3 regions of the Streptomyces sp. NPDC042259 genome follow, and region 1 is predicted to be linked to each of the others. Evidence: predicted binding sites of a transcription regulator. Region 1 holds the regulator's gene; each other region holds the start of a gene.
The links. The regulator HrcA, encoded in region 1, represses chaperone genes, less so after heat shock. The targets are predictions, from matches to a motif close to TTNGCACTCNGNNNNNCNGAGTGCNAA.
Positions count from the first base shown of each region.

Region 2: groL (chaperonin GroEL) is a predicted target of HrcA. The motif match lies at 6,937-6,963, and genes of this name have one in related genera.
Region 3: groES (co-chaperone GroES) is a predicted target of HrcA. The motif match lies at 2,376-2,402, and genes of this name have one in related genera.

Region 1 covers NZ_JBVJDW010000001.1:703,804-713,457, forward strand. The annotation lists gene ACZ6MA_RS03250 (nitronate monooxygenase) at 1-160, opposite strand, end outside; gene dnaJ (molecular chaperone DnaJ) at 544-1,680, opposite strand; gene hrcA (heat-inducible transcriptional repressor HrcA) at 1,681-2,697, opposite strand; gene ACZ6MA_RS03265 (MBL fold metallo-hydrolase) at 2,872-3,609, shown strand; gene ACZ6MA_RS03270 (DUF3097 domain-containing protein) at 3,703-4,545, shown strand; gene hemW (radical SAM family heme chaperone HemW) at 4,604-5,836, opposite strand; gene ACZ6MA_RS03280 (AMP-dependent synthetase/ligase) at 5,905-7,794, opposite strand; gene lepA (translation elongation factor 4) at 8,102-9,654, opposite strand, start outside.
Region 2 covers NZ_JBVJDW010000004.1:143,549-153,202, forward strand. The annotation lists gene ACZ6MA_RS12890 (extracellular solute-binding protein) at 1-183, shown strand, start outside; gene ACZ6MA_RS12895 (DUF3263 domain-containing protein) at 194-478, shown strand; gene otsB (trehalose-phosphatase) at 583-1,437, shown strand; gene ACZ6MA_RS12905 (alpha,alpha-trehalose-phosphate synthase (UDP-forming)) at 1,693-3,156, opposite strand; gene ACZ6MA_RS12910 (glucosyl-3-phosphoglycerate synthase) at 3,209-4,156, opposite strand; SAM riboswitch class I at 4,331-4,471, shown strand; gene thrC (threonine synthase) at 4,488-5,768, shown strand; gene ACZ6MA_RS12920 (MoaD/ThiS family protein) at 5,857-6,132, shown strand; gene ACZ6MA_RS12925 (cold-shock protein) at 6,569-6,775, shown strand; gene groL (chaperonin GroEL) at 7,157-8,782, shown strand; gene murQ (N-acetylmuramic acid 6-phosphate etherase) at 8,879-9,654, opposite strand, start outside.
Region 3 covers NZ_JBVJDW010000009.1:1,986-11,639, reverse strand. The annotation lists gene groL (chaperonin GroEL) at 166-1,788, opposite strand; gene groES (co-chaperone GroES) at 1,917-2,225, opposite strand; gene ACZ6MA_RS23000 (transcriptional regulator) at 2,526-2,852, opposite strand; gene ACZ6MA_RS22995 (hypothetical protein) at 2,849-3,319, opposite strand; gene ACZ6MA_RS22990 (M16 family metallopeptidase) at 3,490-6,123, opposite strand; gene ACZ6MA_RS22985 (flavoprotein) at 6,104-7,651, opposite strand; gene ACZ6MA_RS22980 (LLM class flavin-dependent oxidoreductase) at 7,648-8,610, opposite strand; gene ACZ6MA_RS22975 (ABC transporter ATP-binding protein) at 8,607-9,654, opposite strand, start outside.

The DNA of each region.
Region 1 (9,654 bases):
TCGGCGTCTTGTACCCGGCGGCGAGAAAGCCGAGGCCACCGGCCTCGGAGACCGCTGCGGCGAGCGCGGGGCACGAGGCGCCGCCCGCCATGGGGGCCTGCACGACCGGATACCGGAACAGGCCCGTCAGCGCCGCGGCCCCCCTGGAGTCAAAAGCCATGACCACATCGTGTCACGCCCCGCGCACGGCGCCGAATCGAACCCGGCCGGGCCCCGGGCCGGGGGCGCCCCCCGACTCCACCCGTACGGGTGGGGCCCATCGGCCGCGCCCGGCCACGCCGCGTACCGGCTTACGCGGCACGGGCGTTGACGCCGGGCCCCGCAAACGCGCGTCGGGCCGGGGCGAATGCCCCGGCCCGACGTCCTGACGACTGCACGCAGTGCGAGCCCGACCGCGTTGGGCGCGCAGCGCGAGCCCGCGTCGGTCAAGCCCAGCCAGGCGCCTACCGCCCGTTGAACGCGTTCTTCAAGCGCGAGAACAGCCCCTGCTGCCCCGGCTTACCGCACCACCCGGGGGACAACCCCCGAACCCCCGGCCAGCGCCTACCGCCCGTTGAACGCATCCTTCAAGCGCGAGAACAGCCCCTGCTGCCCCGGCTTGAACTCGCCCATCGGACGCTCCTCGCCGCGCAGCTTCGCGAGCTGTCGCAGCAGGTCCTCCTGCTGCGGGTCGAGCTTGGAGGGGGTGGTCACCTCGACGTGCACGACGAGGTCACCGCGGCCGCCGCCGCGCAGGTGGGTGACACCGCGCTGGTGCAGCGGGATCGACTGGCCGGACTGGGTACCGGGCCGGATGTCGATCTCCTCGATGCCGTCCAGCGTCTCCAGCGGCACCTTCGTGCCCAGCGCCGCGGCCGTCATCGGGATGGTGACCGTGCAGTGCAGATCGTCGCCACGCCGCTGGAACCTGCTGTGCGGGACCTCGTGGATCTCCACGTACAGATCGCCGGCCGGGCCGCCGCCGGGGCCGACCTCGCCCTCGCCCGCGAGCTGGATGCGGGTGCCGTTGTCGACACCGGCCGGGATCTTCACCGTCAGGGTCCGCCGCGAACGGACGCGGCCGTCGCCGGCGCACTCCGGGCACGGGGTCGGCACCACGGTGCCGAAGCCCTGGCACTGCGGGCACGGCCGGGAGGTCATGACCTGGCCGAGGAAGGACCGGGTGACCTGCGAGACCTCGCCGCGACCACGGCACATGTCACAGGTCTGGGCGGACGTGCCGGGGGCCGCGCCCTCGCCGCTGCACGTGGTGCAGACGACGGCCGTGTCGACCTGGATCTCCTTGGTCGTACCGAAGGCGGCCTCGTCGAGGGTGACTTCGAGCCGGATCATGGCGTCCTGGCCGCGCCGCGTGCGCGACCGGGGGCCGCGCTGCGAGGTCTGCCCGAAGAAGGCGTCCATGATGTCGGAGAAATTGCCGAAGCCCGCGCCGAAGCCACCCGCGCCACCGCCGCCGCCCGAGGAGGACAGCGGGTCGCCGCCGAGGTCGTAGACCTGCTTCTTCTGCGGGTCGGAGAGCACCTCGTAAGCGGCGTTGATCTCCTTGAACCGCTCCTGGGTCTTCGGGTCCGGGTTCACATCCGGGTGCAGCTCGCGGGCGAGCCGACGGAAGGCCTTCTTGATCTCGTCCTGCGAGGCATCACGCCGTACGCCCAGGACCGCGTAGTAGTCCGTGGCCACTTACGACTCCGCCAGGATCTGTCCGACGTAACGTGCCACTGCGCGTACCGCTCCCATCGTTCCGGGGTAGTCCATGCGGGTCGGTCCGACCACGCCGAGTTTGGCGACTGCCTCGTCGCCCGAACCGTAGCCGACGGCCACGACCGAGGTGGAGGTCAGCCCCTCGTGAGCGTTCTCATGACCGATACGGACGGTCATGCCCGAGTCCTTGGCCTCGCCCAGGAGCTTGAGCAGCACGACCTGCTCCTCCAACGCCTCCAGCACGGGCCGGATCGTCAGCGGGAAGTCATGCCCGAAACGAGTGAGATTGGCGGTGCCGCCGATCATCAGCCGTTCCTCGGTCTCCTCGACCAGGGTCTCCAGCAGGGTAGCGAGCACCGTGGAAACGGTTCCTCGGTCGTCCTGCTCGAAGGACTCCGGAAGATCCTGCACCAGCTGCGGCACGTCGGCGAACCGCCGCCCCACGACACGGCTGTTGAGCCGGGCCCGCAGGTCCGCGAGCGAGGTCTCGCCGAACGGTGCCGGGCAGTCGACCATGCGCTGCTCGACCCGGCCGGTGTCCGTGATCAGCACGAGCATCACCCGGGCCGGGGCGAGTGAGAGCAATTCCACATGCCGCACCGTCGACCGGGTCAGCGACGGGTACTGCACCACCGCGACCTGCCGGGTCAGCTGCGCCAGCAGCCGGACCGTGCGCGCCACGACGTCGTCCAGGTCGACGGCGCCGTCCAGGAAGTTCTGGATCGCGCGCCGCTCGGGCGAGGACAGCGGCTTGACGCCGGCCAGCTTGTCGACGAACAGGCGGTAGCCCTTGTCGGTCGGAATGCGGCCCGCGCTCGTGTGGGGCTGGGCGATGAAGCCCTCGTCCTCCAGCGCGGCCATGTCGTTGCGCACGGTGGCCGGGGAGACGCCCAGCCGGTGCCGCTCGGTGAGGGCCTTGGAGCCGACCGGCTCCTCGGTGCCCACGTAGTCCTGGACGATGGCGCGCAACACCTCGAGCCTTCGTTCGCTCAGCACCGCGCGCACCTCCCTGTCCAGCCGTCTCACGGGGTCGTCCCTGGCACTCGAAGGTCACGAGTGCCAAATCCCTCCCGCCAGTGTACGGCCGGGTACTACGGCCAGGGCAAGGGCCGTCCCGGCGCGCGCCTCACCGGCGGGCAAACCGTACCGTGCTCCGGCTAGCGTCTCGGTATGGAAAATCTTGGGGAACGGGGCGCGCGGGAGCGCTGGGAGCCGCTGGCGCCGGGCATCGCGCGCCGCAGGATGCCGGTCTGGGACTGCACGATCGGGGCCGTCGCGGGGCCTGACGGGCTGCTGCTCGTGGACACCGGCTCGTCCCTGCGGGAGGGCGCGGAGATCCGCCGGGAGGTCGAGGAACTCTTCGGCCGCCGCGTGACGCATATCGCTCTCACGCACGCGCACTTCGATCACGTACTGGGCACCGCCGCCTTCGCGGGCGCGCAGGTGTACGGGGCGATGGGCATCGACGTGGCGCTGTGCGACGGGGAGGAGGTGCGCACGAGCGCGGTGCGGCAGGGGGTGGACCCCGACGCCGCCGAGGAGGCGGCCGATCTGCTGGTGCGCCCGCACCATCTGGTCTCCGGCGAGCTGACCCTGGACCTGGGCGGCGGCCGCCGGGTGCTGCTCGCCGACGTGGGGCCCGGGCATACGGCGCACGATCTGGCGGTGCTGGTGACGGACGCCGGCGGCGCTCCCGAGGTCGTGTTCTGCGGGGACCTGGTCGAGGAGTCCGGCGAACCGCAGGCGGGCACGGACGCGCTGCCCGAGCAGTGGCCCGCGGCACTGGACGCGTTGCTGGCGCTCGGTGGCGCGGACGCGCTCTACGTCCCGGGCCACGGCGCGGTGGTGGATGCCGGATTCGTCCGGGCGCAACGTGACGCGCTCGCGCTGCGTTTCGGCGTGTCGTAGCCCCTGTCGCGCGCTTTTTCCTATCGTCGGGCTGGTGCGCGGCACGGGCCGCGCGCCTCCGGGCACCCCCGGACCCCCGACCGGAACGGCTTCATGCGCAGCAGACAGTACGGCCCCGACCTGACCCCTCCCTGGAAGAAGACCGCCCCCGCTCCCGAGGTCCCGGCCGACCCCGGCCTGGTGGTCGAGGAGGCCGGCACGGGCTTCTGCGGGGCGGTGATCCGCTGCGAGAAGACGGCGCAGGGCCCGACGGTCACCCTGGAGGACCGCTTCGGCAAACACCGGGTCTTCCCCATGGATCCGCGCGGCTTTCTGCTGGACGGCCGGGTCGTCACCCTCGTGCGCCCCGGCGGACCCGGCCCCGGCCCCAGCGGCCATGGCCCCGGCACGCCCCGGCGGACCGCCTCCGGCTCGGTGGCCGTGCCCGGGGCCCGGGCACGGGTGGCCCGGGCGGGGCGCATCTACGTCGAGGGACGGCACGACGCGGAACTCGTGGAGCGGGTGTGGGGTGACGACCTGCGCATCGAGGGCGTGGTCGTGGAGTACCTGGAGGGCATCGACGACCTCCCCGCCATCGTCCGCTCCTTCGCCCCCGCCCCGGACGCCCGTCTGGGGGTCCTGGTCGACCACCTCGTGCCGGGCTCCAAGGAGTCACGGATCGCGGCGCGGGTCACGGGCGAGGACGTGCTGGTCGTCGGCCACCCGTACATCGACGTGTGGGAGGCGGTGAAGCCGTCCTCGGTGGGCATCCCGGCATGGCCGCGCGTCCCGCGCGGCGAGGACTGGAAGACGGGCGTGTGCCGGGCACTGGGCTGGCCGGAGAACACGGGCGCCGCCTGGCAGCGGATCCTGGGATCGGTCCGCTCGTACAAGGACCTGGAGCCGCAGCTGCTGGGGCGGGTGGAGGAGCTGATCGACTTCGTGACAGCGCCCTGAGAATACTCAGCCCGTCCGGCGCTTGAGGACCGGGGCCCGGGGCGGAGCCCCGGGGCCTTTAGTCCACCAGATCCCGCACCACGGCATCGGCGAGCAGCCGCCCCCGCAGGGTCAGGACCGCGCGGCCCCGCTCGTACGGGCCGGGGTCCAGCAGGCCGTCCGACAGGGCACGCGCGGCCGCCGCCGCTCCGGCCGGCTTCAGCAGGGACAGCGGGCACCCCTCCAGCATCCGCAGCTCCAGCAGGATCCGCTCCACCCGCCGGTCCTCGTCCGGCAGGACCTCGCGGCCCGCTCCCGGGGAGCGCCCCTCGGCCAGTGCCTGCGCGTATGCGCCGGGGTGCTTGACGTTCCACCACCGCACGCCCCCCACATGGGAGTGGGCCCCGGGGCCGGCGCCCCACCAGTCGGCGCCGCGCCAGTACAGCTCGTTGTGGCGGCAGCGGCCCGCGTCGGTGGTGGCCCAGTTCGAGACCTCGTACCAGCCGAAGCCGGCGGCGGTGAGCATCTCCTCGGCGATGAGGTAGCGGTCGGCGTGGACGTCGTCGTCGGTCATCGGGACCTCGCCGCGGCGGATGCGCCGGGCGAGCTGGGTGCCCTCCTCGACGATCAGGGCGTAGGCCGAGACGTGGTCGGGGCCCGCGCCGATCGCGGCGGACAGCGAGGCCCGCCAGTCGTCGTCGGACTCCCCCGGCGTGCCGTAGATCAGGTCCAGGTTGACGTGCTCGAAGCCGGCCGCCCGGGCCTCGGCGACGCAGGCCTCCGGGCGGCCCGGGGTGTGGTTGCGGTCCAGGATCTTCAGCACGTGCTGCCGCGCGCTCTGCATGCCGAACGAGATCCGGTTGAAGCCGCCCTCGCGCAGTTCCGCGAGGTAGCGGGGGTCGACGGATTCGGGGTTGGCCTCGGTGGTGATCTCCGCGCCCTCGGCGAAGCCGAACTCGTCGCGGATCGCGGCCAGCATCCGTACCAGGTCGGCGGCGGGCAGCAGGGTCGGTGTGCCGCCGCCGACGAAGACGGTCTCCACGGGGCGGGGGTCGTCGCCCAGTACCTTCCGCGCGAGCCGGATCTCCTGCGTGAGGGTGTCGGCGTAGTTGTCCCGGGAGGCCAGCGCGCCGCCGGAGCCGCGCAGCTCACTGGCGGTGTAGGTGTTGAAGTCGCAGTAACCGCAGCGTGTCGCGCAGTACGGCACGTGCAGATAGAACCCGAGCGGCCGCTGCCCCGCGCCCTCCAGGGCAGGCCGGGGCAGGGCCCCGTCCTCGGGCATGGGCTCACCATCAGGCAGTACGGAAGGCATGCGTCCATTGTCCGGCATGCCGCCGGTGGGCCCGCCCGGGCCGGACGGCGGCGGGGCGGGCCCGTGCCTCAGCCCTCCCTGGACCCCTCGTACATCTCCTCGATCAGGGCCTTGTACTCCCGCTCCACCACCGGGCGCTTGAGCTTGAGGCTCGGGGTCAGCTCGCCGTGCTCGACGTCCAGATCGCGCGGCAGCAGCCGGAACTTCTTGATCGTCTGCCAGCGCTGGAGGCCCTCGTTCAGCCGCCGCACATAGCCCTCGATCAGCTCCTCGGTCTCCTTGGTGGCGACCACCTCGGCGTACGACTTGCCCTCCAGGCCGTGTTCCGCGGCCCAGGACATCAGCGTCGGCTCGTCGAGCGCGATGAGGGCGGTGCAGAAGTTACGGTCCGCCCCGTACACCAGGATGTTGGAGACGAACGGACACACGGCCTTGAACTGGCCTTCCACCTCGGCCGGCGCGACGTATTTGCCACCCGAGGTCTTGATCAGGTCCTTCTTCCGGTCGGTGATCCGCAGGAAGCCGTCCGGGGACAGCTCGCCGATGTCGCCGGTGTGGAACCAGCCGTCGGACTCCAGCACCTCCGCCGTCTTCTCGGGCTGGCCGTGGTAGCCCTCCATGACGCCGGGCCCGCGCAGCAGGATCTCGCCGTCGTCGGCGATGCGGACCTCCGTGCCGGGCAGCGGCTTGCCGACCGTGCCGGTGCGGTACGCCTCACCGGGGTTGACGAAGCTGGCGGCACTGGTCTCGGTGAGGCCGTAGCCCTCCAGGATGTGGATGCCGGCGCCGGAGAAGAAGTAACCGATATCGGGGGCGAGGGCGGACGCGCCGGAGACACAGGCGCGCATCCGGCCGCCGAACGCCTCGCGGATCTTGGCGTAGACGAGCGCGTCGGCGACCTTGTGCTTGGCGGTGAGCCCGAAGGGGGCGGTCCGGCTGCCGGTGCGGCGGAAGTTGTCCTGCGAGACCTTGGCGTATTCGCGGGCGACCTCCGCGGCCCACTGGAAGATCTTGTACTTGGCGCCGCCGCCGGCGCGGGCCTTGGCCGCGACGCCGTTGTAGACCTTCTCGAAGACGCGCGGCACGGCGGCCATGTACGTGGGCCGGACGATCGGCAGATTCTCGATGATCTTGTCGACCCGGCCGTCGACGGCGGTGACGTGGCCGACGCTGATCTGCCCTGCGGTCAGCACCTTGCCGAAGACGTGTGCGAGCGGCAGCCACAGATACTGCACGTCGTCGGGGAGCACCAGCTCGGTGGCCTGGATCGCCCGGGCCATGTACGACCAGCAGTCGTGCGGCAGCCGTACGCCCTTGGGGCGGCCGGTGGTGCCGGAGGTGTAGATGAGGGTGGCGAGCTGGTCGGCGCGCAGGGCGCCGATGCTCTCCCGCACGGCGTCGGGGTGCTTGCGCAGGTGCTCGGCGCCCCGGCGCTCCAGCTCCGTCAGGGAGAGCACCCAGCCCTCGGGGTCCCCGTCGGCCGGGACGGCGTCCTCGGCGTCGATCACGACGACATGGGCGAGGGCGGGCAGCTCGGCCCGCCGCTGCCGGGCCTTGGCGAGCTGCGCGGCGTTCTCGGCGATGAGCACCTTGCTCTCCGAGTCGGAGAGGATGAAGGCCGTCTCGTCGGCGTTGGTGCTGGGGTAGATCGTGGTGGTCGCGGTGCCGGCGCACAGGACACCGAGGTCCGCCAGTATCCATTCCACGCGGGTGGAGCAGGCGAGCGCGACCCGCTCCTCGGGGCGCACCCCGAGGGCGAGGAGGCCGGCGGCGATGGCGAAGACCCGCTCGGCCGCGCCGCCCCAGGTGAGCGAGGCCCAGGTGTCGGGGCCCGTACCGGAGGCCGCGGGCACCGGGTAGCGGTACGCCTCCGCGTCCGGGGTCGCCCCGACACGTTCGAGGAAGAGGGTCGCCACGGACGGCGGCCGGCTCTCGATCAAGGTCTGTGTCTCGGTCACGGCATCCTCCGGGGGCCCGCACTTCGCTGTGGTGACTCGTGAGTAACCTTCCAAACTGTGATCAGACTAGAGCCCGTGCCGCCACCGCGTAAGGGGCTGTGGACGACGGGTTCAAGCTGTGACCACAGTGGTGAGTGTCATATGCACACACCACTGTGGAGCAGCCTTTTTCCGGTCCGAATCGGGCGCGGATCGTGGACCGTACCGGGGCGCGGGCATACGAAGAGGCGCCCGTCCCCTCGCGGGGGCGGGCGCCTTCCGGCCGGGCGGCGGGAGCCGCCGCGGCTACGCGTCGTTCACGCGGGGGCTACTTCTTGCCCTTCTCCGCGCCGTCGGAGTCCGAGGACAGCACCGCGATGAAGGCCTCCTGCGGGACCTCCACGCTGCCGACCATCTTCATCCGCTTCTTGCCTTCCTTCTGCTTCTCCAGCAGCTTGCGCTTACGGGAGATGTCGCCGCCGTAGCACTTGGCGAGGACGTCCTTGCGGATCGCGCGGACCGTCTCACGGGCGATGACCCGCGAGCCGATGGCGGCCTGGATCGGCACCTCGAAGTTCTGCCGCGGGATCAGCTCGCGCAGCTTGGCGACGAGCCGCACGCCGTACGCGTACGCCTTGTCCTTGTGCGTGATGGCGGAGAACGCGTCCACCTTGTCGCCGTGCAGCAGGATGTCGACCTTGACCAGGCTGGCCTGCTGCTCGCCGGTGGGCTCGTAGTCGAGGGAGGCGTAACCGCGGGTCTTGGACTTCAGCTGGTCGAAGAAGTCGAAGACGATCTCCGCGAGCGGCAGGGTGTAGCGCAGCTCGACGCGGTCCTCGGAGAGGTAGTCCATGCCCAGCAGCGAGCCGCGGCGGGACTGGCACAGCTCCATGATCGCGCCGACGAACTCGTTGGGCGCGAGGATCGTCGACTTCACCACCGGCTCGTGCACCTCGGCGATCTTCCCCTCGGGGAACTCGCTCGGGTTGGTGACGATGTGCTCGGTGCCGTCCTCCATGTTGACCCGGTAGACCACGTTCGGCGCGGTGGCGATGAGGTCCAGGCCGAACTCCCGCTCCAGCCGCTCGCGGATCACGTCCAGGTGCAGCAGACCGAGGAAGCCGACGCGGAAGCCGAAGCCGAGCGCGGCCGAGGTCTCCGGCTCGTAGACGAGCGCGGCGTCGTTGAGCTGGAGCTTGTCGAGGGCCTCGCGCAGCTCCGGGTAGTCCGAGCCGTCCAGCGGGTACAGGCCCGAGAACACCATCGGCTTGGGGTCCTTGTAGCCGCCCAGGGCCTCGGTGGCGCCGTTGTGCAGGGAGGTGATCGTGTCACCGACCTTGGACTGCCGGACGTCCTTCACACCGGTGATGATGTAGCCCACCTCACCGACGCCGAGGCCGTCGGAGGCCGTCATCTCGGGCGAGGAGACACCGATCTCCAGCAGTTCGTGGGTGGCGCCGGTCGACATCATCTTGATGCGCTCGCGCTTCTTCAGCTCGCCGTCCACGACCCTGACGTAGGTGACCACGCCGCGGTAGGAGTCATAGACCGAGTCGAAGATCATCGCGCGGGCCGGGGCGTCCTTGACGCCGACCGGCGGCGGGACCTGCTTGACGACCTCGTTGAGCAGCTCGTCGACGCCGACGCCGGTCTTCGCGGAGACCTTCAGCACGTCGGAGGGGTCGCAGCCGATCAGGTGCGCCAGCTCGGCGGCGAACTTCTCGGGCTGCGCGGCCGGCAGGTCGATCTTGTTGAGGACCGGGATGATCGTGAGGTCGTTCTCCATCGCCAGGTACAGGTTGGCGAGGGTCTGGGCCTCGATGCCCTGGGCCGCGTCCACGAGGAGGATGCAGCCCTCACAGGCGGCGAGCGAACGCGAGA
Region 2 (9,654 bases), on a different contig from region 1:
CGGCCCTTCCTGAAGGAGCTGCCGAACGCGGAGTTCTACCCGGCGGACAAGACGTCCTGGGCGAAGGTCAGCAAGGCGATCAAGGAGAAGATCGGCTCGACCGTCCAGAAGGGCGGCGACCCGGCCGCGGTGCTCGGCGAGATCCAGCGCGAGGCCATGGCGACGGAGAACGCGGGGCGTTAGGTTGCGGCCTGTGAACCCGCCGTCGGAGGACCCGGGGCCGGGCGCCGGTCCGGAGCCCGTGCCGTCGCCCGGCGGGCTTTCCGACCGGGACCGTGCCCTGCTCGCCCTGGAACGGCGCACGTGGCCCGGCCCCGGGGCGAAGGAGCGCGAGATCCGCGAGCGGCTCGGCATCACCCCGACCCGCTACTACCAGCTGCTCAACGCCCTCCTCGACGACCCGAGGGCCCTTGCGCACGACCCGGTCACCGTCAACCGGCTACGCCGCGTGCGGGACGCTCGGCGCGGGCGGCGGTAGTCGTTGTCCGGCGCTTGAGGACAACCGCCGCGCAGCGGTCGGTGGTGCGGGTGATCGGACCCGCAGGGGTCATCCCCTGCCCCCGCACCGATAGGGTCGGACGCATGGGTCCTCTTCCCGATCCCGTGACATCCGCCGGACGCGACGGACTGGCCGCGCTGCTGGCGCGGCCCGGCCGTGCCGTGGTCGCGCTCGACTTCGACGGCACGCTCGCCGACATCGTGCCGGACCCCGAGCAGGCCCGCGCCCATCCCGGCGCCGTGCCCGCCCTCGCCCGGCTCGCGCCCCTCCTCGGCTCCGTCGCCGTGGTCACCGGCCGCCCGGCCGGGGTCGCGGTCCGCTACGGCGGCTTCGCCGGGGTGCCCGGTCTGGAGCACCTCGTCGTACTGGGCCACTACGGCGCCGAGCGCTGGGACGCGGTCACCGGGAGCGTGCACGCCCCCGCCCCGCACCCGGGCGTCGCCGCCGTCCATGCCGAGCTGCCGGGGGTGCTGGACCGGTCCGGAAGCTGGCAGGGCACCTGGGTGGAAACCCTGCACATCGAGAACAAGGGCGGCCGTGCGATCGCCGTCCACACCCGCCGCGCCCCCGATCCGCAGGCCGCCTTCGACGCCCTGCGCGGGCCGCTGGAAGCCCTCGCCGAGCGGCACGGGCTGATCCTCGAACCGGGCCGGATGGTCCTGGAACTGCGCCCGCCCGGCATGGACAAGGGCGTCGCCCTCGCCGAGTACCTCAAGGAGGTCGACGCCTCGGCCGTGCTCTACGCGGGTGACGACCTCGGTGACCTCGCGGCCTTCGCGGCGGTCGAGAAGCTCCGCTCCGAGGGGCTGCGGGGGACGCTGGTGTGCAGCGGCAGCTCGGAGGTCGCGGAACTCGCCGAGCGCGCGGACCTCGTCGTCGACGGCCCGACCGGGGTCGTGAACCTCCTCGACGCCCTCGCGCACCGCCTGGCTCCCTGACGGGAGGGTGAGCGCGCCGTTTGGTGCGCGACACCACCGCTGCGCGGCGGTTGTCCTCAATCGCCGGACGGGCTTGATGTGGTCGGCCTCAGCCAAAACCAGCCCGTCCGGCGCTTGAGGACGCGCCCGCAGGGCGCTCGCCGCCGCAGGCGGCAACGACGGCCCGCGGGCCGAAGAACCGCCGGCCAGGCGAAGGGCGGCAACGACGGCCCGCAGGCCAAAGAACCGCCGGTCAGGCCAAGGCCAAAGAACCGGCTACCCCCGCAACGCCCGCAACTGGTCCAAGAACCACCGTGCCGGCGGCAGCGCCGTGGCCGCCGTGGTCAGTCGCTTGGTGCGCTCCGCGCGTTCGGCGGGGTCCATGAGGAGGCCCTCGTGCAGGGCGCGGGCCGTGGCCTCCACGTCGTACGGGTTGACGGTGATCGCGTCCTCGCCCAGCTCCGCGAACGCCCCGGCCTCCCGGGAGAGGACCAGCGCGCAGCCGTGGTCGGAGACGACGGGGACCTCCTTGGCCACCAGGTTCATCCCGTCGCGGATGGGGTTGACCAGGGCCACGTCGGCGAGCCGGTACGCGGCCAGCGAGCGGGCGAAGTCGTCCTTGACGTGCAGGACGACCGGCAGCCAGTCCGCCGTGCCGAACGCGGCGTTGATCTCCTGGGCGACCCGCTCCACCTCGGCCGTGTAGTCGCGGTAGACGGCCAGGTCCTGCCGGGAGGGGTAGGCGAAGGCGACGTGCACCACCTTGCCCCGCCACTGCGGCCGCGTCTCCAGCAGCCGGCGGTAGGCGCGCAGGCCGCGCACGATGTTCTTGGACAGCTCGGTGCGGTCCACGCGGACGATCGTCTTGCGGTCGGGACCGATCTGCTCGCGCAGCGCGGCCATCCGCTCCTCGACGTCCGGGCGGTGCGCCCGCTCGCGCAGGAAGTCGGCGTCGGCACCGAGGCCGTGCACGCCGAGCCGGGTCGTACGGCCCTCGAAGGCCACCGACAGCGCGCCGTCGGGCCCGTCGCCCCCGCGTACGATCTCCGCGCCCAGCACGTCGGCACAGCACGCGGCGAACGCCTCGGCCCAGCGGCGGGTGAGGAAGGCGGCGCGGTCGCTGCCCAGCACGCCGCGCAGCACCTGTTCGGCCACGTCGTCCGGCAGCATCCGGAAGTAGTCCGGCGGGGCCCAGGGGGTGTGCGAGAAGTGGCCCACGCGCAGATCCGGGCGCCGCTCGCGGAGCAGGCCCGGCACCAGCGTCAGGTGGTAGTCCTGGACGAGGACCGTGGCGCCCGGCGCGGCCTCCTCGGCGAGCGCGTCGGCGAAAGCGGCGTTGTACGCCTCGTAGGCCGCCCACTGGGCGCGGAAGTCCGCGTCGAAATCGGGCTCCAGGGGGGTCTGGTAGAGCAGGTGGTGGACGAACCACAGCACGGAATTGGCGATGCCGTTGTACGCCGCGGTGAAGACCTCGGGCGCGATGTCGAGCATCCGCACCCGCATGCCGCCGGTGTCGGCCGGGTCGAGCCCGCCGCCCGTGCGGCGGACGGCCTCGCGGTCGCCGTCGCCCAGGGCGGCGCACACCCACAGGGCGCCGGCGTCGGTCCCGATCGCGCTGAGGCCCGACACCAGCCCGCCTCCGCCCCGGCCCGCCGCGAGCGAGCCGTCCTCGCGTCGCTTGTAGGAGACGGGTCCGCGGTTGGATGCGACGAGAATCGGGGCGACGTGCTCAGCGACCATGTCGGCAGCCTTGCCAGTGCGGGAAGCACTCAAACGTACGCACGAGGGACGGTTACGCGGCGTGCCTCTGTGCGTACTCGGGCACCTCGGTCATCGGCGGCCGCTCCTCGGTGTCCACCGGGTACGTCCGCGGAACGAACCCCTCCGCGGTGCGCTCGAACTGGGTCAGCGAGGGGCGCACCAGATGGCCGCGGGCCAGTCGGAGCTGCGCGGTCCGGTAGATCGCGGCGGCCATCCGGCCCAGCGCCCGCCCGTCCTGGTGCCGGTGCTTGCGCACCCCCACGTCGACCTGGGCCAGCGCGTCCAGGCCCACGGTGTGCAGCGCGTCCACCAGCAGCCCGAGTTCGACGCCGTAGCCGACGGGGAACGGCAGCCGCTCCAGCAGCGACCGGCGGGCCGCGTACTCGCCGCCCAGCGGCTGGACGAAGCCGGCCAGCCGCGGCCAGTGCAGATTCAGCAGCGGGCGGGCCACCAGCTCCGTCACCCGGCCGCCCTGGCCCACGGCCTCGCCGAGCGGACGGTCGTACATCGCCTTGACGAAGTGCACCTCCGGATCGGTCAGCAGCGGACCGACGATGCCGGAGACGAAGCCGGCCGAGAAGTCCCGCAGGTCGGCGTCGACGAAACAGACGATGTCACCCTCGGTCGCCAGCAGCGAACGCCACAGCACCTCGCCCTTGCCGGGCAGCGCGGGCAGCCGCGGCAGCACCTCGTCCCGGTGCACGACCCGCGCCCCGGCCGCCGCCGCGACCACGGCCGTACGGTCGGTGGAACCCGAATCCAGCACCACCAGTTCATCCACCAGCGGCACCGCCTCGGTCATCAGCTCCCGGCGGATCGTCGTCACGATCGCACCGACCGTCGCCTCCTCGTTCAGCGCCGGCAGGACGACGCTGACCGTGGTGCCGGCGCCGCGCTTGGCGGCGAGAATCCGGTCGAGCGGACGGTCTGCGGCGGACCAGGAACGCCGGGCCAGCCAGCGCTCCACCTCTTCCAGCACCTGTACGACTCCTTAGCGGGGCTTCGGGATGTGGCCGGGATGTGACCCATCTCGCGGTACGGACGACTGGTTCGGGCGTCCGTGCCTTCCGTTACAGTCTTGAACAACGCGGACGGCCTTCGTATGTCGGGGTCGTCGTGCGCACAAACGCCTGGGCCGCGCCCAGTGCCATACCGCTCATCCAGAGGGGCAGAGGGATACGGCCCGTTGAAGCCCCGGCAACCCTCCCGCCGGTCCCGCGTACTCCGCGAGGCTCCCGGTGGGGAAGGTGCCAATTCCGTCCCGTGGCGACGTTCGCCACGGGGAAGATGAGGAGAAAGGGCCTCGCCTCATGGCTGTGCACACTGTCGCCACCCCCGTCGCTCTCGGACCCGCCGTCGGCCTCTCGTGCCGCGAGTGCCAGGAGCGCTTCGACCTCGGACCGGTCTTCGCCTGCGCCGTCTGCTTCGGACCGCTCGAAGTCGCCTACGACCTGCCCACCGGTGACCCCGAGGCGCTGCGCCGCCGGATCGAGGCCGGCCCGGAGAACATCTGGCGCTACGCCCCGCTGCTGCCCGTCCCCGCCGACGTGGCGGACAAGCCCAGCCTCAACCCCGGCTTCACCAAGCTGGTCAAGGCCGAAAACCTCGCCCGCGAACTGGGCGTCACCGGCGGTCTCTACGTCAAGGACGACTCCGGCAACCCCACGCACTCCTTCAAGGACCGCGTCGTCGCCATCGCCGTCGAGGCCGCCCGGGCCTTCGGCTTCACCACCCTCTCCTGCTCCTCCACCGGCAACCTGGCGGGCGCGGTCGGCGCCGCGGCCGCCCGCGCGGGCCTGAAGTCCTGCGTGTTCATCCCGCACGACCTGGAGGCGGGCAAGGTCGTCATGGCCGCCGTCTACGGCGGTGACCTCGTCGGCATCGAGGGCACCTACGACGACGTCAACCGCTTCTGCTCCGAACTGATCGGCGACCCGCTCGGCGAGGGCTGGGGCTTCGTCAACGTCAACCTCCGCCCGTACTACGGGGAGGGCTCCAAGACCCTCGCCTACGAGATCTGCGAGCAGCTCGGCTGGCGGCTGCCGGACCAGATCGTCGTGCCCATCGCGTCCGGCTCACAGCTCACGAAGATCGACAAGGGGCTCAAGGAGCTGATCGCGCTCGGTCTGGTCGAGGACCGGCCGTACAAGATCTTCGGCGCCCAGGCCGAGGGCTGCTCGCCGGTCTCGCGCGCCTTCAAGGACGGCCACGACGTCGTGCGCCCGGTGAAGCCCGACACGATCGCGAAGTCCCTCGCCATCGGAAACCCGGCCGACGGGCCGTACGTGCTCGACATCGCACGGCGGACCGGCGGCGCGGTGGAGGACGTCACCGACGCCCAGATCGTCGACGCGATCAAGCTGCTGGCCCGCACCGAGGGCATCTTCGCGGAGACGGCGGGCGGGGTGACGGTCGGCGTCACCCGGAAGCTGATCGAGGCCGGAGTGCTGGACCCGTCCCTGACGACGGTCGTGCTGAACACCGGTGACGGGCTGAAGACCCTGGACGCCGTCGCCCCGACCACCGGGCCCTCCGCGACCATCCGGCCGAGCCTCGACGCGTTCCGCGCGGCGGGCCTCGCCGGCAGCTGAGCCCCGCGCCCTGCCCCCCTCTGCCCCTGGCCCCCTCGACGGCCGGGGCCGGCCCCGCACGTCATCTCTAGCCGGAAGGCGAATCCGCATGAGCATCAACGTTCGCATCCCCACCATCCTGCGCACCTACACCGGCGGACAGGCCGAGGTCTCCGCCGAGGGCGGCACCCTCGCCGAGGTGATCGCCGATCTGGAGAAGAACCACCCGGGCATCGCCGCCCGCGTCCTGGACGACAGCGGCAAGCTGCGCCGTTTCGTGAATGTGTACGTCAATGACGACGACGTGCGTTTCGAGGGCGGCCTGAATGCGGTGACGCCGGACGGTGCCGGCGTCTCGATCATTCCGGCGGTCGCCGGCGGCTGACCTTTCGCAGGTTTCCTGCGGAAGTCCCGTGAATCGCCCCGGCCGGAAACGGACGGGGCGATTCCGTCTGTTGAAGCGCGATACAGTTGAGGCGTTCCCCCTCCGGCGTCAGTGCCGAACGCATATGAGAACCCGTCAAGTTGTGTGCCGAGTAGGTGCACGAATTGTCGGGTTGGTTGCGTTATGTCCGGCCCGACTTGCCCGGGAATCCCCGGTATTCACCGGTTATCGCCAATCGGCCGCGCCCGGAATTCTCGTCCGAGTGACCTGTTGCAGACGGCATCCGTGCAGATACATTCAGCCGCGGTCGACGCGTTCCGGCGCACATCTTCCGGGGTTCCCCATGTCGAAGATCAGGGGACTGCCGGGGGGTGAGGTCTGACCCGGGTCCGCGAAGTGCGGTCCTGCGCAAGGGCCAGTAATAGGGGAGTTAGGCATGGCTCAGGGCACCGTCAAGTGGTTCAACGCGGAGAAGGGGTACGGCTTCATCGCGGTCGACGGTGGTGCGGATGTTTTCGTCCACTACAGCGCGATTCAGATGGACGGCTACCGCACCCTCGAGGAGGGGCAGCGAGTCGAGTTCGAGATCTCGCAGGGTCAGAAGGGTCCGCAGGCGGACATGGTCAAGCTGGCGGTCGGCTGATCTCGGCGCATCGACCACCTAGGCTCAATCGGCTCGCCGAAGGGCCCGTGCCTCCAGGGGGAGGTACGGGCCCTTCGTGCTGCCCGGACACCCCTGCCCCACGAGCGTGGCCGGGCCCCGTGTGTGAGCCCCCTCGTGTGGGTAGCTCTTGGCTCCAGGCGCTTGCACTCGGAGGGGGCGAGTGCTAATCATTGGCTTAGCACTCTCCGGGTGAGAGTGACAGTTTTGGACCGTCGGTGAGGTCCGCAGGCCAGGCGGGGCAAGGAACCGCCAGGTGTGCAGGCCGTCCGTCGCGGGCGCCAGCGCGGTCCGGGAGCAATCCGCCCTCTGGCTCTGACGAGCCAGGGAGGTACCCCCATCGTCCTGGGAGGACCACTTCACATGGCCAAGATCATCGCGTTCGACGAGGAGGCACGGCGCGGTCTCGAGCGCGGGATGAACCAGCTCGCCGACGCCGTCAAGGTCACCCTCGGCCCCAAGGGCCGCAACGTCGTCCTCGAGAAGAAGTGGGGCGCCCCCACGATCACCAACGATGGTGTTTCCATCGCCAAGGAGATCGAGCTCGAGGACCCGTACGAGAAGATCGGTGCCGAGCTGGTCAAGGAGGTCGCGAAGAAGACGGACGACGTCGCCGGTGACGGCACGACGACCGCGACCGTCCTCGCCCAGGCGCTGGTCCGTGAGGGTCTGCGCAACGTGGCCGCCGGTGCCAACCCGATGGCGCTCAAGCGTGGCATCGAGAAGGCCGTCGAGGCCGTCTCCGCCGCCCTGCTCGAGCAGGCCAAGGACGTGGAGACCAAGGAGCAGATCGCTTCCACCGCCTCCATCTCCGCCGCCGACACCCAGATCGGCGAGCTCATCGCCGAGGCGATGGACAAGGTCGGCAAGGAAGGCGTCATCACCGTCGAGGAGTCGCAGACCTTCGGGCTCGAGCTCGAGCTCACCGAGGGCATGCGCTTCGACAAGGGCTACATCTCGGCGTACTTCGCCACCGACATGGAGCGTATGGAGGCGTCGCTCGACGACCCGTACATCCTGATCGTCAACTCGAAGATCGGCTCGGTCAAGGACCTGCTGCCGCTCCTCGAGAAGGTCATGCAGTCCGGCAAGCCGCTGCTGATCATCGCCGAGGACGTCGAGGGCGAGGCCCTGTCGACCCTGGTCGTCAACAAGATCCGTGGCACCTTCAAGTCCGTCGCCGTCAAGGCCCCGGGCTTCGGTGACCGCCGCAAGGCCATGCTCGGCGACATCGCCATCCTCACCGGCGGCACGGTCATCTCCGAGGAGGTCGGCCTCAAGCTGGAGAACGCCGGTCTCGACCTGCTCGGCCGCGCCCGCAAGGTCGTCATCACCAAGGACGAGACGACCATCGTCGACGGTGCCGGTGACAGCGACCAGGTCCAGGGCCGCGTCAACCAGATCCGCGCCGAGATCGAGAACAGCGACTCGGACTACGACCGCGAGAAGCTCCAGGAGCGCCTCGCGAAGCTGGCCGGCGGCGTGGCCGTCATCAAGGCCGGTGCCGCGACCGAGGTCGAGCTCAAGGAGCGCAAGCACCGCATCGAGGACGCCGTTCGCAACGCGAAGGCGGCCGTCGAGGAGGGCATCGTCGCCGGTGGTGGCGTGGCCCTGCTCCAGGCCTCCGCGGTCTTCGAGAAGCTCGAGCTCGAGGGTGACGAGGCGACCGGCGCCAAGGCCGTGAAGCTCGCCCTGGAGGCCCCGCTCAAGCAGATCGCCGTCAACGGTGGTCTCGAGGGTGGCGTCATCGTCGAGAAGGTCCGCAACCTGCCCGTCGGCCACGGTCTGAACGCCGCGACCGGTGAGTACGTGGACATGATCGCCGAGGGCATCATCGACCCGGCGAAGGTCACGCGTTCCGCGCTGCAGAACGCCGCGTCCATCGCCGCGCTGTTCCTCACCACCGAGGCCGTCATCGCCGACAAGCCGGAGAAGGCCGCCGCGGGCGGCGCCCCGGGCGGCATGCCGGGCGGTGACATGGACTTCTGACCCTTTCGAGGATCAGCTGTTCCAGCAGTACGTGCCGAGGGCGGCACCCCCATCGCGGGGGTGCCGCCCTCGGGCGTTTTCGGCGGGCGGGCGGCCTCAGCCCCGCGTCGCGTCGAGCGCGGCGCGCAAATGGCCCTTGGACTCCGCCAGCAGACGCTCGGCCGTGGCACCGTCGACACGGCCGAGGAGCACGAGGATCGCGTTCTTCACCTCGCCGCCGGTCTCGCCGAGCGCCGTCTCGATCTCCGCGTCGGACGCCCCCGTGGCCAGCGCGACGATGTGCCGGGAGCGGGCCCGCAGCTTGTCGTTCGAGGCACGGACGTCGACCATCAGATTCCCGTACGTCTTGCCGAGCCGGATCATCGTGATGGTCGAGAACATGTTGAGCACCAGCTTCTGGGCGGTGCCGGCCTTCAACCGGGTCGAGCCGGTGAGCAGTTCCGGTCCGACGACGACCTCGATGGCGTGCTCGGCGGCGGCACCGAGCGCCGAACCCGCGTTGCAGGACAGGCCCACGGTGAGCGCCCCGGCCCGCCGTGCGTACGCGACGGCCCCGATCGCGTACGGCGTGCGGCCGGAGGCCGAGACGCCCACGACGGTGTCGGCCGCCCCCACGGCGAGCTCGGCCAGGTCCGCGGCGGCCAGCTCCGCGCTGTCCTCGGCCCCTTCGACGGCCCGGACCAGGGCCGGCGGGCCGCCCGCGATCAGCCCGACGACCTCGCCGGGGTCGGTGTTGAACGTCGGCGGGCACTCGCTGGCGTCGAGCACCCCGAGCCGGCCGGCGGTGCCCGCGCCGGCGTAGACCAGGCGGCCCCCGGCCGCCATCCGGGCGGCGGTCGCGTCGATGGCGGCGGCGATCTCCGGGAGCCGGG
Region 3 (9,654 bases), on a different contig from region 1:
CCCTTGGGGTGCCGGCCTCGGCCGTTCGTATGAGGTGCGGGCCGTATCGCCCGCTCCACCGCTGCTCGGTGGTGTCCTCAATCGCCGGACGGGCTTGGTTTTGGCTGACCTCAGCCGAAACCAGCCCGCAGCGACCCCGCGGCCGCGGAGCCGACGGATGGGCGACTAGTGGGAGTGACCGTGGCCGTGGCCGGCCTCGGGCTCCTCGTCGGCCGGCTTCTCGACGACCAGGGTCTCGGTCGTGAGCAGCAGCGACGCGATGGACGCGGCGTTCTCCAGGGCGGAGCGGGTGACCTTGACCGGGTCGATGACGCCGGCCTTCACCAGGTCGCCGTACTCGCCGGTCGCGGCGTTGAAGCCCTGGCCCTTGTCGAGCTCCGCCACCTTCGCGGTGATGACGTAGCCCTCGAGGCCGGCGTTCTCGGCGATCCAGCGCAGCGGCTCGACGGCGGCGCGGCGGACCACGGCGACACCGGTGGCCTCGTCGCCGGTCTTGTCGAGGTTGCCCTCGAGGACCTTGACGGCGTGGACGAGCGCGGAGCCACCACCGGAGACGATGCCCTCCTCGACCGCGGCGCGGGTCGCGGAGATGGCGTCCTCCAGACGGTGCTTCTTCTCCTTGAGCTCGACCTCGGTGGCCGCACCCACGCGGATGACGCAGACGCCACCGGCGAGCTTGGCGAGGCGCTCCTGGAGCTTCTCGCGGTCCCAGTCGGAGTCCGTGGACTCGATCTCGGCCTTGATCTGGTTGACGCGGCCGACGACGTCCTCGGAGTTGCCGCCACCGTCGACGATGGTGGTGTCGTCCTTGGTGATCGTCACGCGGCGGGCGGTGCCCAGCACGTCCAGACCGGCCTGGTCGAGCTTGAGGCCGACCTCCTCGGCGATGACGGTGGCACCGGTGAGGGTGGCCATGTCGCCGAGCATCGCCTTGCGGCGGTCGCCGAAGCCGGGGGCCTTGACGGCCACGGCGTTGAACGTGCCGCGGATCTTGTTGACGACCAGGGTCGACAGGGCCTCGCCCTCGACGTCCTCGGCGATGATCAGCAGGGGCTTGGAGGAGCCACCCTGGATGATCTTCTCGAGCAGCGGGAGCAGGTCCTGGATCGAGGAGATCTTGCCCTGGTGGATCAGGATGTACGGGTCGTCGAGGACGGCCTCCATACGCTCCTGGTCGGTGACCATGTACGGCGAGAGGTAGCCCTTGTCGAAGGCCATGCCCTCGGTGAAGTCCAGCTCCAGGCCGAAGGTGTTGGACTCCTCGACGGTGATGACACCGTCCTTGCCGACCTTGTCCATCGCCTCGGCGATGAGCTCGCCGACCTGCTTGTCCTGCGCGGAGAGCGCGGCCACGGCGGCGATGTCGGTCTTGTCCTCGATCGGACGGGCGGTCGCGAGAAGCTCATCGGACACGGCCTTGACCGCGGCGTCGATGCCCTTCTTCAGCGAGGCCGGGGAGGCGCCGGCGGCGACGTTGCGCAGACCCTCGCGGACCAGCGCCTGGGCCAGCACGGTGGCGGTGGTGGTGCCGTCACCCGCGATGTCGTTGGTCTTGGTCGCCACCTCCTTCACGAGCTGGGCGCCCAGGTTCTCGTACGGGTCGTCGAGCTCGACCTCGCGCGCGATGGTGACGCCGTCGTTGGTGATGGTGGGGGCACCGAACTTCTTGTCGATGACGACGTTGCGGCCCTTGGGACCGATCGTCACCTTCACGGTGTCGGCAAGCTTGTTGACGCCGCGCTCGAGGGCGCGACGGGCGTCCTCGTCGAACTTCAGGATCTTCGCCATGGGAGCTGTTGTGTCCTCTCGAACGAACTACGCCCCGGTCGCCCGGTTGTTCAGACTCGGGTGGCCGGGGCGTAGATCAATGCAAACTGGGGTTCGGTACTTTCCGGGGACCTGCCCCCGGACCCCGGCTACTTCTCGACGATCGCGAGAACGTCGCGAGCCGAGAGGACGAGGTACTCGTCCCCGTTGTACTTCACCTCGGTGCCGCCGTACTTGCTGTAGAGCACGACGTCGCCGACGGTAACGTCGAGCGGAAGACGGTTGCCGTCCTCGAAGCGGCCCGGGCCCACGGCCAGGACGACGCCCTCCTGGGGCTTCTCCTTCGCGGTGTCCGGGATGACCAGGCCAGAGGCCGTGGTCTGCTCGGCGTCGAGCGGCTGGACCACAATGCGGTCCTCGAGCGGCTTGATGGCAACCTTGGAGCTGGCGGTCGTCACGATCCGACCTCCCCCTTCGGAGATCTCACGGGGTTAACTGTCTGAGGTGGCGACCAGGTCGGATCCGTCGTCGCGGGTGCCGGAGCTGCCCGTCGCCGTGTCTGGCACTCCCCGGTGGAGAGTGCCAACGGAGCCGAGACTATGACGCGGTTAGCACTCGGTCAAGCGGAGTGCCAATTCGAGGTGCGCCGCGCGCCTCGGCCGAACCCTTGGGCGACCCCTCGCGCAGGGCGTCGCACCGGCGCCCGGGCGGTCGCCGGGGTGGATCTGCCCGCGCGACGCGAGGGGTAATCCTCCGGGTCACTCACCGGGCGGTGCCGGATCCCTCTGGGCGGGGGTCCCCAGTTCGACGATGCGGCGGAGTTCGGCGATGTGCCCGGCGTAGGCCTGGCGGCCGTCCCCGGTCAGGGCGATCCAGGTGCGGGGGTAGGAGGCCCCCCGGGCCTTCGTGACCTCCAGGTATCCGGCCGCCTGCAAAACCTTGACGTGCTTGCTGAGCACCGAGTCGCTGACGTCGAGGGCATCGCGGAGGGTGCCGAAGGCCATGGTCTCGACGGGGGCGAGCATGGCGCAGATCTGGAGCCGGTTGGGGGCGTGGATCACTTCGTCGAAGCGCGGCTCGGTCACCGCCCCGCCCGGAGGTCTCGTCGTGCGGCCGCGTCGATGCGGAAGCCCATGACCGTGGTGAGGACGCCGATCAGGACGCCGGCGCCGGCGATGGCCCCCCGCAGGTCCGCGCCCCACTCCAGACCCATGCCGGTGGCGGCCAGTGCGAGCAGCGCCACGACGTAGGCCATGGTCAGCCGACTGGCGGCGGGGGTGCCCAGATAGCGGTCCATGGAAACGCCGGTCGAGCGCCTGAGCGCCCAGCCGAGTCCGAGCACCGCGAGCACGAAGGGCCCGACGGCCCAGTTGGCCACCCGCAGGCTCATCGAGACGAACATCAGGGCGAACGCGAGGCCCAGCCCTCCGTGGTACCACCAGGGGCTGGCGATCCGGTCGGCCACCTGGGCACGGGACCCGGCCGCGGTGTCCAGGGCGGCGAGGGCGCGGGCGGCATCGGGCGTACTGGGGTCGGAGAAACTGTTTTCCATGTTGGAAAGTATATGCGGATCACCGCCCCGGCGGAAGGCCGCGGGCCCGCGGAACGCGGATCCGTCCCGCCACCGCGGCGGGCGCGAAAGGACGTGCCCGCCCGGCTCGAAGGTCCGGGCGGGCACGGGGCGAGTGCACGGGGCGAGTGCACAGGCGAGGGGGCGAAAGGTCACACCGGGGGACGGCCGGCGTACGGGCGTGGGAGGGAAGCCGACGGCATGCCGTCGCCCGCCAGCAGCGCGGTCCACCGGTCGGCCGCCTCGGCAGCCGGCCCCGGCCTGCCCAGCACGACCAGGGTCATCCGGTCCACGGCGAAGAGGTCGGCGCACCCCGCGGTGACCTCTGCCGGGGTCGCCCGCCGCAGAAGTTCCGGCAGCCGTTCCGCCCAGTCGGGCCGCCTGCCCGCCGAGACCGTGTCGCGCAGCAGGTCGGCCTTGGCCGCCGGGGAGTCGAAGACCCCCAGCAGCTGGGCGGCGCAGAAGGTGCGGATCGGTTCGAGTTCGGCCGCGGTGACGGGAACGGTCCGCAGTGCGCCCAGTACCTCCGCGATGCCCGCCACGCCGCGGGCCGCGTGCCGCTCGGGCAATGTCGCCCTGACGTAGGCCCGGGAGAAGCCGAGGCAGATGTCGCGCGCGGAGAACACCGTATGGTCCAGGCCCGCGTGCAGACTGTGGGAAGCCAGCCGGGACTGATAGTGGGCACCGGCCACAGCGGTGGCCAGGTACCGGGCCGCCGAGGCGGTGTCCCCCGCCGGCTCCGGTGCGCTCAGCGTCAGGTGCACGTCCGCCATGGCGTCGTGATGCAGCGCCAGCGTGCCGGCGGCCGGCGACGCCGCCGTCTCCCCGTACCGGTCCGTTTCCCCGGGGGCGCCGGTCTTCCAGCCGGACAGGGCGCGTTCCGCGTCGGCGGCGAACCGGTCGGGATCGATGTCGCCGACGGCCACCAGCCAGCCCCCGCCGCGGCGCAGGATGTCGTGGTGCACCGCCTCGAGGCCGAGGCGCTCCCCGGCCCGTTCGCGCGCCGGGGCAAAGCGGGCGAGCCAGTGCCCGCGCAACGCGGTATCGGTCACCGCCCCGGGGTCACGGCGGCGCGACGGTGTGCGCAGCGGCACGACGGCGTCCACCGGTGCCGCGAGTTCGGCGAGGAGGCCCAGCCAGTGCGTGACCCCGTCCGGTGGGGTGAAACCGGTGACGTCGAGCCACTGGCCGTCGGTGGACAGATGGAACGAGCCGCCCCGCTCCTCCGCCCGGCCCGCCGCCCCGGTGCGTCCGGCCAGCACATGGGCCAGCGCCTCGGCGTCCTCCGGGCGCCGCCACCCCGGCGCGCCCAGCGGCAGCCGCAGCCGCAGCTCGACCAACGGCACGCGGGCGTCCCTGACCGCCACGACGCGCGTACCGCTGACGAGCGTGACCTCGCGGCGCGGGCCGTAGTACGGCGCGGGTTGCGCGCCCAGGGGCGGGACCGGCCGGGCCGGTGCCGGGACGGCCGCCGGGCGGGGCGTGCCGGAGGTCCGCGCCGCGACGGGCGCGGGGGCCGTACCGCGGGCCGGGGCGGGCCGGGTCCTGGCCGCGCCGGGGGTCATCACCAGCACGCCCTTGGCCGCCGCGTGCAGACCGCGAGCGGCGGCGGCGACGTCGCCGGGGCCGATGTCGCCGAGCCGGGTGGGGAGTTCGTCGAGCAGCTCGGCCCGGCCGAAGAGGAGTTCGAGGCGACCCAGGGCGCGGCTGCGGGCGTAGACGTCGACGTGCTGCCGGTGGTGTTCGGTGATCATGCGGCGGACGGCCTGGGCCTGGGCCCGCTCCAGCCGGGGGTCCTCGGCCCAGGAGAGCCACCGGCCGGTCATCGCCTCCACCGCCTGCCGCGGCGAGTCCGCCGGGGGCACCAGAGCGGTGAGGACCAGGAGGTCGGGGTCCCTGGCGTCCAGCGGGCCGAAGACGCCGCAGCCGGCCGACGCCGCCTGGACGCCCTCCAGTCCCTGCTGGCTGATCATCTCGGCCAGTACGGCATGCGCCAGATAGCCCGCCAGGTCCGCGCGGGGGTCGGGCAGCCGGTAGCCGACGGCCACGGCCGCCACGGACACCGCGGGTTCCGTGCAGGTCGCCCACCGGTCCTCGGTCGGGTGCGGCTCGCGCAGATCGGGTGCCGGCGCGGTCGGGCGCGGGGGTATGCCGCCGAAGTACCGCTCGGCCAGGGCCAGCAGCTCCTCGGGGTCGTGATCGCCGACCACGGTCAGCACCGCGTTGCCCGGGGCGTAATGGGCCTCGAAGAACTCCTCGCACTCGGCGACCGTCGCCGTGCGGAGCTGTTCCAGACGGCCGTACCCGTCATGGGCGTTGGCGAAGTTCTCGAAGACCACACCGGGCAGCAGGGGCCAGGGGAACCCGCCGAACGGCCGGGACTCCACGGCCTCGTGGATCTCCACCTCGATGCCGTCCAGCTGACCGGCCAGCGACCGCTCGGTGAACCGGGGGGCCCGCATCCGGTCGGCCTCGCTGAACAGCGCCTGTTCCAGGGCAGCGGCCGGCACCACCTGGTGGTAGTCGGTGTAGTCCTGGTGGGTCGTGCCGTTGGCCTGGCCGCCCAGCGGGTGGATGTGGTCGTAGAAGCTGCCCTCGGGAAGGCTCGCGCTGCCCCGGAACATCAAGTGCTCGAAGAGGTGGGCGAACCCTTCCCGGTCGGGCCGCTCCGACCGGTAACCGACGCCGTAGTGGACACACACCGCCGTGCGCGACGCTCCCGGCTGCCGCTCGACGACGACCCGCAGACCGTTGTCGAGGGTGGCCCTACTGACCTTGTGCATCATCCTGGGAATCCTCGTTCTGCGAGAGGTCGACGAGAAACCTCAGGAAGTCGCAGTAGTGGTCGAAGCCGCGGTCGAAGTCGTCGACGTAGGCGGCGATGTCATGGACGTGGAGCAGGATGCGCAGCACTGCCATCCGCGTCCACTCCTGCCCCAGCTCGCGGCCGTATCCCTCGAACAGCGCGCTGGTGAGGGCCTGCCACGATTCCTTGTCGCCGCCCAGCTGCCACTGCAGTTCGACCAGCTCGCCGACGACCCAGCCGAGGTCGAAGTACCAGGGCGCCGCGCACACGTCCTCGCCGACGAGCAGCTCGGAGCGTCCGGAGCCGGAGTCGACGACGAAGGACCCGAGGCCGGCCGCGCCGTGCGCGAGCACCGTCGCGGGGTCGGCGACGGTCGCCCGGTACCAGGCGGTCACCCGGCTCCACCGCTCCTCGCCCAGGGTGCGGCGCAACTGTCCTTGGACACAGGCGGCGCGCGGGCTGGCCGCCCGGCCCGCCAGCCAGTCGCCCAGCCGCGTCAGCCCGCGCGCCGGCCGGGCCGGCAGGTCCGCGGGGGGCTCCAGGTCGTGGACGGCGCGCAGCAGACGGCCCAGGTCGCGCAGGGGCCCGCGCAGTTCGGCGCCGGGGCCCTGGTGCAGGAGCAGGTGCGCGGCGGAGATCGCGCCGCGCACGTCGTAGACCCGGGCGGGGCCCTCGGCGTCCCCCGGTACCAGCCGGGCGCCGTCGGCGTCCCCGGCCTCGGCCAGCGCCGCGCGGACCGTGTCGTCGACGGGCCGGAACGGTGTGGGCGCGAGCGGCCCCGGCGACCTTCGCCAGCGCGTCCCGCCCGTCGGCAGGGTGTGGACCGACGTACGCAGCAGCCCGGTGCCGAACTCGGTCCCGGACTCGAACCCCCCGGAGCCCGGCGGGCCGGGCACCGCGGAGCGGTCCCGCGCGGCGGCGAGTTCGGCCAGGCGCTCGGCGAGCAGCTGGAGCACCTCGGGCATCGGCGGGGGAACCCAGGCGTCCTCGCGGCCCGTGGTCAGGCTGCGCCCCGGGACCGGCGGGACCAGTACGACGTTCGGCCGGGCCGCGAGCGTGGCCCAGTGGCCCCGGAACGCGTCGCCCTCCAGGGCGCCCGGCGGCAGCGCGGGCGCGACGACGACCGGCGCCCGGGTGCACTGGGCGGCCAGCAGGACGGGGCTGTCCGCGAGCCCCAGCGCCAGGCGCGCCATGAAGTGCACGGTCGCCGGGTACACGACGATCGCCTCGGCCCACTCGGCCCACTCCACGTGCCGCGCCGTTTCGTCCTCGGCGGGCCAGATGTCGCTCGACACGGCACCGCCCACCCGGGAGCCGACCGCCTGCCGGGTCACGAAGCGCTCCGCGCTGCGGGTCAGCACGACACGGACCTCCAGCCCCGGGCAGGACAGCCGGAGGTGCTCCAGCCAGTACGGGCTGGACCAGGCGTAGGCGGAACCCGTGATCACCACGAGCATCCGGGTCAGGCCCAGGTCGGCGGGGGCTCCGGCCGGTGTCTCGTCGATCATGACGTGACCTTGTCCAGGAGCGTCTCCAGCTCCGTCAGCGAGGCCCGCTCGCCGTACCGCATGTGCACGCCGGTGACGTTGAGGACGATCTCGTCGGCCCCGGCGTCGGCGTACTCCCGCAGGCGCGCGGCCAGTTCGTCCGGTTCGCCGTAGAGGAAGGCGCCGCCGGCGAGCAGCGCCTCGGCGTTGCCCCGCGGGTCGCCGGGGTTCACCGTGATCCCGGACCGGGCCAGCATGTCGATGTAGTGCGGGAGCAGCGTGTGACCGGTGTTGCTCACGGCCGCCAGCTCGACCGGGTCCCGGTCCGCCGCGGCCAGTGCCAGCGGGACCATCACCGCTACCCGGGGCACGGGGCGCCCGGCGGCCTCGGCCCCGGCGCGGAGCGCGGGCACGACGACATCGCGCACGTACGGCGCCGGGGTCAGCCAGGTGATCGCGACGTCGGCGATCTCCCCGGCCAGCCGTGCCATGGCCGGGCGCAGCACGCCCAGACCGAGTTCCACCGGCGGGCGGGGCATCAGCGGGAACTCCGAGTGGCAGGTGAAGTACTCGCCCTCCTGGCTGATCTCGCCCTGCTCCAGCAGTCCGCGCATGACGGAGACGTATTCGCGTACCGCGCCGAGCTGGCTGCGGTACGGCGCTCCCAGCAGGCTGCGCTGGAAGGAGACCGCACCGGGCCCGAACCCGGCCACCACCGAGTGGCCGCTGGACACGGCCAGCGCGTGGGCCTGGAGCGCCGCCTGGTACGGGTGACGCTGTGGCATCAAGGTGACGCCGGTGCCGGTCGGTACCCGGAAGCCGCTCGCCGCGGCGTGGGCGAAGTCCTGGAACGGGTCGTTCAGCACGGCCTGGCCCTGCCACAGCCGGTGCGCGTCGCTCCACTGCGCGAGGGCGGCGTACGGCAGCAGCTGCTCCGGGCGGTACGGGGCGAAGGGGGCGATGAAGGAGAAGGTGGTCACCGGTTGGCTCCCGTCGATAGGTCGGCCGGCTCACCGGAGAGTCCGAGTTCCTGCCCGTGCACCAGCTCCGCGTACATGGGGCTGGTCAGCATCAGGTCGTCGTGGCGGCCCTGGGCCGTCACCCGGCCGCCGTCCATCACGATCACGTGGTCGGCGTGGCGCACGGTGGAGATCCGGTGGGCGACCACGAGTACCGCGCGGTCCTGGCTGATCCGGTCGATCAGACGGCGCAGCCGCACCTCGTTGATGCTGTCCAGGTGGGAGGACGGCTCGTCGAGCAGGACCAGCGGTGCCTGCGACAGGGCGGCCCGGGCCAGGGCCAGTCGTTGCCGCTGGCCGCCGGAGAGGTCGTGGGCGCCGCCCAGGACCGTGTCCAGCCCGTCGGGCAGGTGGCGGACCTCTTCCTCCAGGCCGACGTCCCGCAGGGCGCGCAGCAGGGTCTCCTCGTCGACCGGGGTCTCCTGGCCGAGGGTGAGGTTGTTCCGCACGGTGTCCCGCAGCAGCGTGGACGCCTGGTCGACGTAGGCGAGCCGGCCGCGCAGGGCTTCCAGCGGCCACTCGGCGGCGTCCCTGCCGAACACCTCCACCCGGCCCTGGTCGGGGTCCATGAACCGCTCGACCAGCCCGAGGACGGTGGACTTGCCCGAACCGGAGAGCCCGACCATCGCGGTCAGCCCGGTGGCGGGGACGGTGAGGTCCACCTCCCGCAGCACGGGCTCCTGGCCGTAGGAGAACGCGACCTGGTCGAAGCGGACGGCGGGGGCTCCGGCGACGGCCGGTGACGCGTCGCCGGGGGCCGTGTGCGCCGCCGGCTTCTCGGAGGGAAGGGCGAAGAGGTCGTCGAAACGCTTGCGGGAGGCCAGGCCCGCCTGGATGGTGGTGATTCCCGACATCGCCATGATCATCGGTGCGGCGAGCTGGAACAGGTAAAGCAGGAACGACACGAAGGTGCCCAGGTCGAGGTCGCCGCTCACCATGCGCGCGCCGCCGCCGAGGACGATGGCCACCAGGGCGATCTGCTGGCCCAGGTTGATGACGGGGACC